DNA from 3 places in the Paenibacillus vortex V453 genome. Region 2 is predicted to be linked to each of the others. Evidence: riboswitches for the same ligand, from Rfam matches in the RefSeq annotation. Region 2 holds a riboswitch; each other region holds the start of a gene.
The links. Region 2 has a riboswitch for cyclic di-AMP ahead of PVOR_RS03980 (hypothetical protein). Riboswitches for the same ligand answer to the same signal wherever they lie in the genome.

Region 1 (3,280 bases), on a different contig from region 2:
TCTCTGCCCTCGAAGGAGGTGTGGACCCGCTCCAGCGCACGCAAAATGGCCTCAGGAGAGGCGTTCTCAACGCCGATATCCCCTTTTCGGGTAGCGTCCTCTTCCGGAATGAAGGCGTGTTTGCAGCCTGGCACGCCCTGCTCCACGATTTTCCGAATCCGCTCTCCTGCATGATCGGGGTCCGTTAATATAATAACGCCTCTGCGCTCCTGGGCAAGCGCGATGCGTTTAAGGATTTGCTTATTGATGGCAGAACCGCCCGTTTCGATCGTATCCGCGTCCACGGCCCGTTTAATGGCTACCGTGTCGTCCCTGCCCTCCACAACGATTACTTCTTTAATCATGCGATTGCTCTCTTCCTTTCCAAGCAAGGCCGGCTTGTACAGCGAATGGTCAGCTTCAAGCCCCATAGGCCTTATATTATTACTCGTTTTTTACAAAACAAAAGAAGAGGAAAGATTCCCTCTTCTTCATCATCATTTATTATAAGCTAAATAGTATAGCATTAGAATGGCATTGTAAATTGGAATTCATTCGTTTAGTTCAATTCAGGTTTAACCGGACCGATCACGTAAACAGTACGGCCGCTTTTACGTCCGAAATTCATGGCGGATTTCAACGAATCGTAATAAACATCAATTTTGTTTCCTTTGATGGCACCGCCCGTATCTTCCGCACGACGGAAGCCGATCCCTTCAATATACACCCACCATCCGATGGGGATGATATTAGGATCTACCGCAATCGTCCGACCTTCCGTCACACGTGTTCCGGATGCTGTCCGAGTGCCGATTCCTTGCTGCTCGGCAGAATACGCCGTCATCGACACGTTGTTCAATACCTTTTTGTATTTAAAATCAACGCCTGCCCGAGAAGCCACATTATTCTCCACCGCTTTGGCGGTTGTTACCTTTTTCGTGCCGGAGAGTTTAGCCGGTGTTGCTTTCACATCGGTGGCTGCCGCTTGAGCAATAGCGGGTTTCTCCACTTTTTTCGTGCCTACAGCAATAATTTTGTCCTTCGTTCTGCGCTCAATCTCCTGGGAAACCTTGGTCTTGGAAACCAGCTTGCCATCGTGATAGACCTTCTCATAGTGATTTACCATGATGCCGGACTCACCCCGCTGAATCACGCGGTTGTCACCCTTTTCGAGCGATGGATCGGCTGTCTTAATCACACGAAATTCCCGGTCTTCTGTTTCCTTAACGTTTTGTTTCGTAACGCGCACGACGTTGATACTCATATCGCTGGTAAGCTTCGTATGCTGTGCCGGTTGTACTATATCTTCACCCTGGATCGTAATGCCAGCTTCTTTCAGTACATGATCAACCGTATCCTGGGATGTAAATATGGTTTTGGTTTTGCTGCCAACTGTAACCTTGACTGGAACTGCCCGTTCAATGATGATCCGGTCGCCGTCCTGGATCGCACCGTTTAGAGGCATCGAAATCTGATCCTCTGGGCTCAACGTGATCGCTTGCTCATCCAGCAATTCCTGCAGCAATGATCCACGTGTTTCTACTGTGGTGACACGACCATCGACCACAAGCTGAACTTCCTTGCCTGTCTGATCATGTACAATCAACGAAACGAGAAGTGATACCGTAACGGCTCCCATCGTGCCGAGCAACATCAATTGACGCAAATTGTCATGCTTCCATCTCAATGCGTAAGACATGCTGGATGATTGTGATTCATGGGTTTCTTCAGGTTGAAAAATGCCCACTATTCCATCCTCCTTCATAGTCCCGCCGTCTTCAGTAACGCATGAATGCATTTGACGTGACTATAGCAATTATTCTCACAAGGCGCCCTGCTATCTATCTAACACCCTGCGTCAATTCCCGTCTTCCCGTCCATCTACCACCACCTCCTGATTACCAAGAGTATGATGATCCCTTCGCCATTATTCAAAAATAAAAGAAAGCCATTGAAAGAGTACTAGAGGCTCTAACGTGGCTTCCTGATGATTAGAATCATGGAAATGGTATGCACGAGATTTCCCCTCTTATTTCGCTTACGGAGTTAGCTGTCGGGTTCGGACGTAAGAGAGACGCCCTATATCCGGATACCCGCTCATGGCGAGATCCTTCAAATTCACCCCAAAGACCCGATAAAGAAATCAAATACGGCTTGGTGCATTCAGACCTGTATGCACGGCAGTATCGGTTCCCCCGTTCTCCAGAATTTCGGAGATTAAGCGAGACGGTTCATGAAATATTCGGCTGGCGATCTGCACATCGCAGCTTCTTATCACTGAAAAGATGATATCCTGTTTACATGCAGGTTGTAAAGCAACAATCAACCACATTTTCTGATGTAAATGGTTAAAATATTGTAATATCAACGCCTTTTCTGATTAAAAAACTTTAATTAATCGAAAATGCTCTCTTTTTCATCGCTTTTGCTCTCAATTTCGTTAAATGCCAAATCGTTCCAGTGCATTTTTGGTGGTAATTTGGGCCAATTCCTCTAAGGACATGCCCTTAATCTCGGCTGCGGTCTCCGCCACTAATTTTACATAAGCGGTCTCATTTCGCTTCCCGCGGAAGGGGTGGGGGGTCAGATAAGGCGAGTCCGTTTCGATCAATAATCGATCGAGTGGAACCTGCGCCAATACCTCTTTAGGCTGCTTCGCATTCTTGAAGGTAATCGGTCCTCCAAATGAAATATGGAATCCCATATCCAGACACATTTTGGCCGTTTCCCAGCTCCCGGAGAAGGAGTGCATTACACCGCCGACCTCAGCGGCTTTTTCCTCCCTCAGAATCTTTACGATATCTTCATGTGCATCCCGGTTATGGATGACAATGGGCATGTTCAGTTCCCGAGCCAGTCCGATTTGGCGGCGGAATACTTGATGCTGTACTTCTTTTGGGGATGTATCCCAATAATAGTCCAGACCAATCTCCCCGATAGCCACCACCTTCTCATGACTGCATAGGGAGGCGATCCAATCCAGATCCTGATCCTCCATGGTGATGGCATCTACAGGATGCCAGCCTACCGCTGCATATATAAAGTCATAGTTCTCTGCCAGCTTCATCGTGGTCGGTATGGTCTCCCGGTTAAATCCGATGTTAATCATCCGGCTCACGCCGGCTTCAAGCGCCCGCGCGATGGTTTCCTCCCGGTCCTCGTCGAATTGGGGAGCATCCAGATGAGTATGCGTGTCGAACAGCATGATATTACCCTCTCCTTTCCTGTCGTTTCCTTGTCGTATATTTTCCTGCAGCACTGCTTATACCCATCATGCTGCGGTTGTCCTGATCACCAAGTT
Region 2 (3,280 bases):
TGCAAATCGAAAAATCAATCGGAACTATAATGATTTTAAAATGCTCAATAAAAGAATCTTCGGCATGCAAAGAAACCTCTCCACTATCGTAATGGAGAGGTTTCTTTGCATGCCGGAAAGCCAGAATCGCTCCGACACGGCCATTGCCTGCGTGATATGTATGTCTTCCTGCATGCCGTCATGATTTTTGCATATGAGTTAAGGTAGAGGTGCATTTGGTTTACCTTACAAAGGGGGCGCATGCATGGACGGAACCGAGTTTTACCGTAAAGTGATCCTGACGGTGTCCGGCAATAAACTCGTGAAGTGGCTGTCGATCAAATACGGAAGGAAATTGGCAGGCCGATTCATTGCCGGCAATACGCTGGATGAGGCCTTGGATGAAATCGAGAGGCTCAATGCGAAGGGCATTCTCGTCACGCTGGATCATCTGGGGGGAGGGCATTACGACGCTGGACGAAGCGGCCGAATACCGCGAGGAATATTTGAAGCTTGTGGAGGGAATCGCACAGCGGGGAGTGCAGTCAAATGTGTCATTGAAACCGACGCAGATGGGCATGGCACTGGACCTTGAGAAGGCTTACGAGAATATCAGGTCGGTGGTGAAAAAGGCGAAAGAGTTTCGCAATTTCGTGCGTCTGGATATGGAGGATTCGCCATATACCCAGGCGACAATCGATATGACGCTGCGGCTCCATAAGGAGGGGCTGCCCAATGTGGGCACCGTGATGCAGGCCTACTTGTTCCGCACGGAGGAAGACGTGCGAAGCCTGATGGAGGCGGGGGTCAATCTGCGCCTGGTAAAGGGGGCATATAAAGAGCCCGGAACCATCGCCTTTCAGCAGAAACGCGAAGTGATCGATAACTATAAAAAATTGATCAAAATGCATTTCGATCAGGGAGCGTACACTGCGATTGCCACGCACGATGACAATATCATCGACTGGGTCAAGGTGTTTGCCGAGCAGAGCCGCATAGAGAAAGAGGATTTCGAATTTCAGATGCTGTACGGGCTGCGAATGAACGATCAGGCTGCGCTTGCAGAGGATGGCTATCGCATCCGTTGTTATATGCCCTACGGGACGATGTGGTACCCGTACTTCACCCGGCGGCTGGCGGAGAAGCCGGCTAACCTCATGATGGTGCTGAAAAATATGTTCAAGTGAGGGGTGTGAACACCGCCCTTACCTTAAAAGAAATAATAAGCTTGCGAGCAATCCATCAGGAAGGACCGCTCCAGCGGGAGGCTGCCTAGGCGTTCGCGAGTTACATGCTGGTGCAGGTTCTTCTCCAGATCGGCTAACGCCGATACGGCGAGCAGCATCCGAGTGGATCCCCATTGCTGCTGCTGCTGAGCATAGCGTATGGCCTCAGTCACGGGCATGCCCCGCAGCCTTGCAAATACAGATGCCCAGCGGACCAGATCTGCGAATTCTCTCGTGCTCGGCAGGGCATATTCCGCATAACCGGCTGCTTCTCCGCAGCTGATTTTGAACAAGCCGCAGTTCCAGCTTCGATCACTCCAGGGGATAAAGCGTTCAGCCGAGCCCCAGTCGAAACGGAACATCTCCATATAGCGGATGGGCTCTTCACATATTGTTGGCGCTGTTTGGATGGCTGTTGCCTGTGCTTCGAATTCGATGAGTTTCGTCATGATCTACGCTCCCTTATAAGATGTTATATGCAAGACAAAAAGGCCTGGTGAGCAGAGAAACCCCGCTCTCCAGGCCTTTTTCCGGTTAGCAGCCGATGAAGCGGCCGCTTTAGCTTGGCTGGATCGTGTTCTCTCTAAATACGCCTACGAGGTTAGCTGTCGGATTCGGGCTTGAGAGCGCCCTACCACAATGCCTGGTCAGGCATCGCGGATTCACCCCATTCACCAACAGAAGTCCTATCGGTGATATTGGTTCCCCCGTCTCCCGATCTGTCGGGAGCTCAGCGTATAACGTGTGTTTCGAATAGATGGATGAATCATACGCCGGAGGCAGCCAAAAGTAAATGACCGTATTTGACGCATACATTCCGAAAATCGATGAAATCCGTAAAAGAAAACGTGTACATTTGGTATTGTCATCTATTATCATGGCAAAATCTCAGTATCTCGATGGATTGCGATAAATTCGAGAAAACAAGAGAAATACATAGTATAAAGCAGTATTCGAGAGATAATGAAGACATACTGGTTAGATCTTGTTCCACATTCAGCCACACGTGTTTCTGAGCTCATTTACATCCCGCACGGCCGGACGTATGATACGAACTATGAATTGACGGATGATTCCAAGAGCAGGGCACAGCGGCAGCCGGTCGATAAGATTCATAAGGATACAAGGCAGTGTGAGAGCTGCGGTGCTCCTTTATGAATGAGAACCTCGGCGAAGGCACCATGGGTCTTCCAGAGGCTCAGGGTCAAGCGACTCTCACGGCTTGACTCTGACGGCTGTACAGTTCTGCCAGGCTTGGAATATAAGTCAATAGCTAATTGAATAACATGCTACTCGTTTTCAATTTTCGCTGAGTCCTTGAATGGAAAAGGAACGGGGGAACCAGTCGGGAGATGAACTTGATCTCTCAGGGGTGAATCCCATAGACAAGATAACGGTCTATGGGTAGGGCGACTCTCACGCCCGAATCCGTCAGCTAACCTCGTAAGCGTATCGAGAGAGGCAACGATTGTCGTGGACTTTAGCCACGGTGTATTTCACCGTGGATGAATAAGAAGCCTGCGGGAAGAGTTCTTCTCCTCCCGCAGGCTTCTTTTTGTTGCCTTCTCTTTCTGAAACTTAGGAGGAGAAACACATGGAGAAACCGCAGGATTTCATCTTGGTATCCGCCCCGAATAAGGCCGGGGAGGAATTTATCCGCCAGCTGATGTACAAACATATTTCGTTTGCAGCTATAGCCAACAATCGGGCCGAGCAGGAGAGGATGATGGAACTGGGCTGCAAAGACATTATTCTGATTGATACCAGAGACGAGTCAACCTGGATCATTCCCGAGTTTCCCGTCAGCAAGGTGTTTCTGTTCGAAAGCAGCTTGAATCTGTGCTGCCGCTATTTGCGGATTTGCCGGACATGGACAACAAAGTCGATTTACGTCATTACCCACTCCAGCAATCCGCGGTTGATATATAAGGGACTGGGCGCCGATGTGGTGCTTCATACGAACCATCATCAGGTATCTTTCCTGATTTCGTCCATTGTCAGCTAGTTGCAGATTTAATGCCAAATACGGTTCGTGGAGGATTGGATTATGCAGGATTTTTATATGGTGCTCATAT
Region 3 (3,280 bases), on a different contig from region 2:
TCATGCTGGATGATGTTCCACTGAAATTTGATGCTGCTCCGAGGATAGACAACGGTGTCACTTATGTTCCATTCCGGACCGTTGGCGAAGCGCTCGGAATTGAGATCACCTGGAACAGCAAGACGCAAACGGTGAAAGCGATCGGCAGCCTGAAGGGGCAAGCAACGGAGGTATTGCTGCAGGTGGGCAGTAAAACTGCAACCGTGAACGGGAAAAAAGTTACGCTCGCGGCACCACCAGTACAGCGGGAAGGGCGCGTGCTGATTCCGCTCAGCTCGTTCAGCAGCCAATTCGGTGTCGACGTGGGCTGGAACCAGGCTACGCGTACGGTTTCCCTGACATCTCCGCAGCGGGAGATGCATTTGAGAGCCTTCTATGCTCTAGAATCCTATCAGGAACGCGATATAATACCTTCCATGAACTCAGTCGCTTTCGGGTGGAGCCGCATCGACCGCGAAGGTCAATTTACGCTTGAGGGTAAAGAGTACCGCTTGCCTGCATCTGCCGGTGATGTAACGCCACAATCCATTGTGGCGGATGCAGCGGATCAGAACATTAAACCGCATCTTATGGTTTATGCTTTGGATGGTAATGGTGAACTGACCAAGGTTCTGAGTGACAGCACCCTTCGGCAGAAATCGATTGAGGGCATAACGACAGCCGTTACGGACAACGGCTTCGGCGGAGTTGTTCTCGATTTTGAAGGGCTCGGCTTTAAATTGGATGCAGGGCAGCAGCAGAAGCTGCTTAACGATTATGTCAAACAGCTGAAGGCTTTTTTACCGAAGGACATCTCCCTGTCATTGGCCGTGCCGCCATTGAACAGTGCTTATAAAGGCTATGATTACAAGACTCTTGCCTCCATAGCAGATGATCTCATCATTATGGCTTATCAGTACAACCCGGTCGGCACCAAATCGCAGGTACCCGAGCCTAACAGTCTTGTAGATCAGGCGATTCAGCTTGCACTCCAAGCGGGTGTTCCTAAGCAAAAGCTCCTGCTCGGCATCAGCTTAAGCAGTGAAACTCCGTCTTCCGTAGATGATAAGCTGGGTCTCGCCAAGCGCTATGATCTAAAGGGAGCCGCCTTCTGGCGTCTGGGACTATTCCGGACTTATAATAATCAGATGGAAGGCGCTGTGAATGCTTCTGTTGTAAAGGAATAAAGTGATCAGGTCTAGCATCCCTCAATAAAAGAAAGCCTGACAAAGATGGATCTTTGTCAGGCTTTCTTAATATGTATTATACTTCCCGAAAAACTGCGTCTCTCAATTAGCTTGGACTGCCTACCAGTTTCGCATAGTTTTCTTGACTCAGTACACGACGCGCCGTTACATAACGCGGCTCATAATAAGAATCGCTAAGCTTGCTGATTCTTACACCCTTGCTGCTGGAAGCATGCGCAAATTGACCTTCGCCAATGTAAACTCCTGCATGCGAAATTCCGCTGCCGCTTGTATTGAAGAACACCAGATCTCCAACCCGCAGGTCTTCGCGATCCACATAAACCCCGGCTTTAGCCTGGCTTTGGGATGTGCGTGGAAGATCTATATCAAAATTTCTAAACATGTACAGTATAAATCCTGAGCAATCAAATCCACTGGTGGTCGTTCCGCCCCATTTATATGGAGTTCCTACCAATTGTTTCACTTGATGCTGAAAGTTCGGTTGTTGATCAGCAAATGCTGTTACGGCACCTGAAGAAAAAATAATTGCAGACCCAAGCAATGTGATGACAAATTTCTTCAAAATATGTTCTCTCCTTCGATGCCTACGGAGTTAGCTAAGGGTTCGGTTGAAGGTTCCCTATACTCTCTTTAGTACAAGAATAATTCACCCAAGACGGTTCCCCCGTTTTCACAAACGAAATTCGGCAAAAATTCATTAACATTTTGTAACTTCTCTTAATATAGTATACAAGCAAGGATGCTGTCAATAATATCCTAAGAATCTATCGTTTTATGTTACCCGCTGTCGGAATAATCGAATTTCGCAGCCTGATTCCTGTTAACAATCTCACATAGTCATGACAATTATGTAACTCTAGCGTATTCCTCTTACTCCATTTTCTTAAAACGTTTAGCAACTTTTTACAGGATCCTGCGTTTAACTATATCAGAAAAGAAATCATAGAGGTGATCCATTACGAATGAGTCAAATCACAATGGCTGAAGCTTTAGCCGTACGGGCAGCAATTCATCGTCTTATGAGCCAGCTGGCGTCGGAGCGTCTGAATAACAGCAGTACGATCATTGAAAAAGGAGAAACGGCTGAGTATCCCGCGCGGAGTGTAGATGTCATTACGGAAGAGATTGAAGCGGCGGCGGCGGATTTCAGAAAACTGGATTTGCTGATGGCCCTCTCCAACACAACGAAGACGATCTCCTGGAATGGTTCCGACATAACGATCATGGAAGCAATCGAGCTGGCGAAACACATTCGCGGTGATATCGGACAGCTTGCACACCTCGGCTCTCGCAAGAAGCTTGAGCGTCAAAGCAGCCGGGGAAGCGGAGACAACGCCACGACGCTGTTCAACGTCGCTCTGTATGATCCTGAAGCTTATCAGGCGGCAGCGCGCAAGAAGGAACGCGAGGTAACCAAACTCTCGTCACTGATAGAACATGCCAATCATAACGCCATGATATCGTTTGACGCATCGAAGTATATGGGGTAACGGCAGCCGCCGGCTCCAAGCCTACAGGTATTCCTCACGTGCGGGTTTGGAGCCGGCGGTTACCGCCGGCGGGCGGGAAAGTGCGGGCAACCGCTTGTTTGTCGGATACAAACAAACCATAAGAAAACCAAAAAGTCGAATCCTATGCACAAACGGATGACGGTTTACGGTTCACACTTATCACTCATTACATGTGACGGACTCCCCAATAGCAAAAAAAAAGATCGCCCCGTTTCCCGCTTCCCTGATACATAATGAAAGCCGCCCTTCTATGGGCGGCTTTTTTATAACTACTGGCTATAAGACCCGTCTAATTCCAATTCTATTTCCCTGCCAAATGAACTCTATCTAAGCTTTATTCCATCCACTGCTCTATCCACTACCCAAGCATTGCATTTGTCATCACCGGAACAAGGCTGCGGCACCAACCAGACCCACATCATCCCGCAGACCGGCCGGAACGATCTCGTACGTGCCTAAATAGGACGGCATGACCAGTTTATCTGTCATTTCCCGCAGCTGCGGGAACAGCAGCTCTCCTGCTCTGCTGACACCTCCGCCAATTACGATGCGGTCCGGGTTGAAGCTGTGAATGACATTAAC

Region 1: another riboswitch for cyclic di-AMP. It lies ahead of PVOR_RS02040 (3D domain-containing protein); the one in region 2 lies ahead of PVOR_RS03980 (hypothetical protein).
Region 3: another riboswitch for cyclic di-AMP. It lies ahead of PVOR_RS18815 (C40 family peptidase); the one in region 2 lies ahead of PVOR_RS03980 (hypothetical protein).

What each region holds. Positions count from the first base shown of each region.
Region 1 covers NZ_ADHJ01000004.1:13,093-16,372, reverse strand. Annotated here, with positions in the region: gene rnmV (ribonuclease M5) at 1-344, opposite strand, end outside; gene PVOR_RS02040 (3D domain-containing protein) at 539-1,726, opposite strand; cyclic di-AMP (ydaO/yuaA leader) riboswitch at 1,999-2,213, opposite strand; gene PVOR_RS02035 (TatD family hydrolase) at 2,420-3,184, opposite strand; gene PVOR_RS02030 (HD domain-containing protein) at 3,279-3,280, opposite strand, start outside.
Region 2 covers NZ_ADHJ01000008.1:39,839-43,118, forward strand. Annotated here, with positions in the region: partial or broken gene PVOR_RS03975 (proline dehydrogenase family protein) at 245-1,166, shown strand; gene PVOR_RS03980 (hypothetical protein) at 1,190-1,654, opposite strand; cyclic di-AMP (ydaO/yuaA leader) riboswitch at 1,780-1,951, opposite strand; cyclic di-AMP (ydaO/yuaA leader) riboswitch at 2,503-2,671, shown strand; gene PVOR_RS03985 (hypothetical protein) at 2,800-3,210, shown strand.
Region 3 covers NZ_ADHJ01000037.1:223,572-226,851, forward strand. Annotated here, with positions in the region: gene PVOR_RS18810 (stalk domain-containing protein) at 1-1,166, shown strand, start outside; gene PVOR_RS18815 (C40 family peptidase) at 1,273-1,749, opposite strand; cyclic di-AMP (ydaO/yuaA leader) riboswitch at 1,753-1,886, opposite strand; gene PVOR_RS18820 (hypothetical protein) at 2,150-2,677, shown strand; gene PVOR_RS18825 (ROK family protein) at 3,080-3,280, opposite strand, start outside.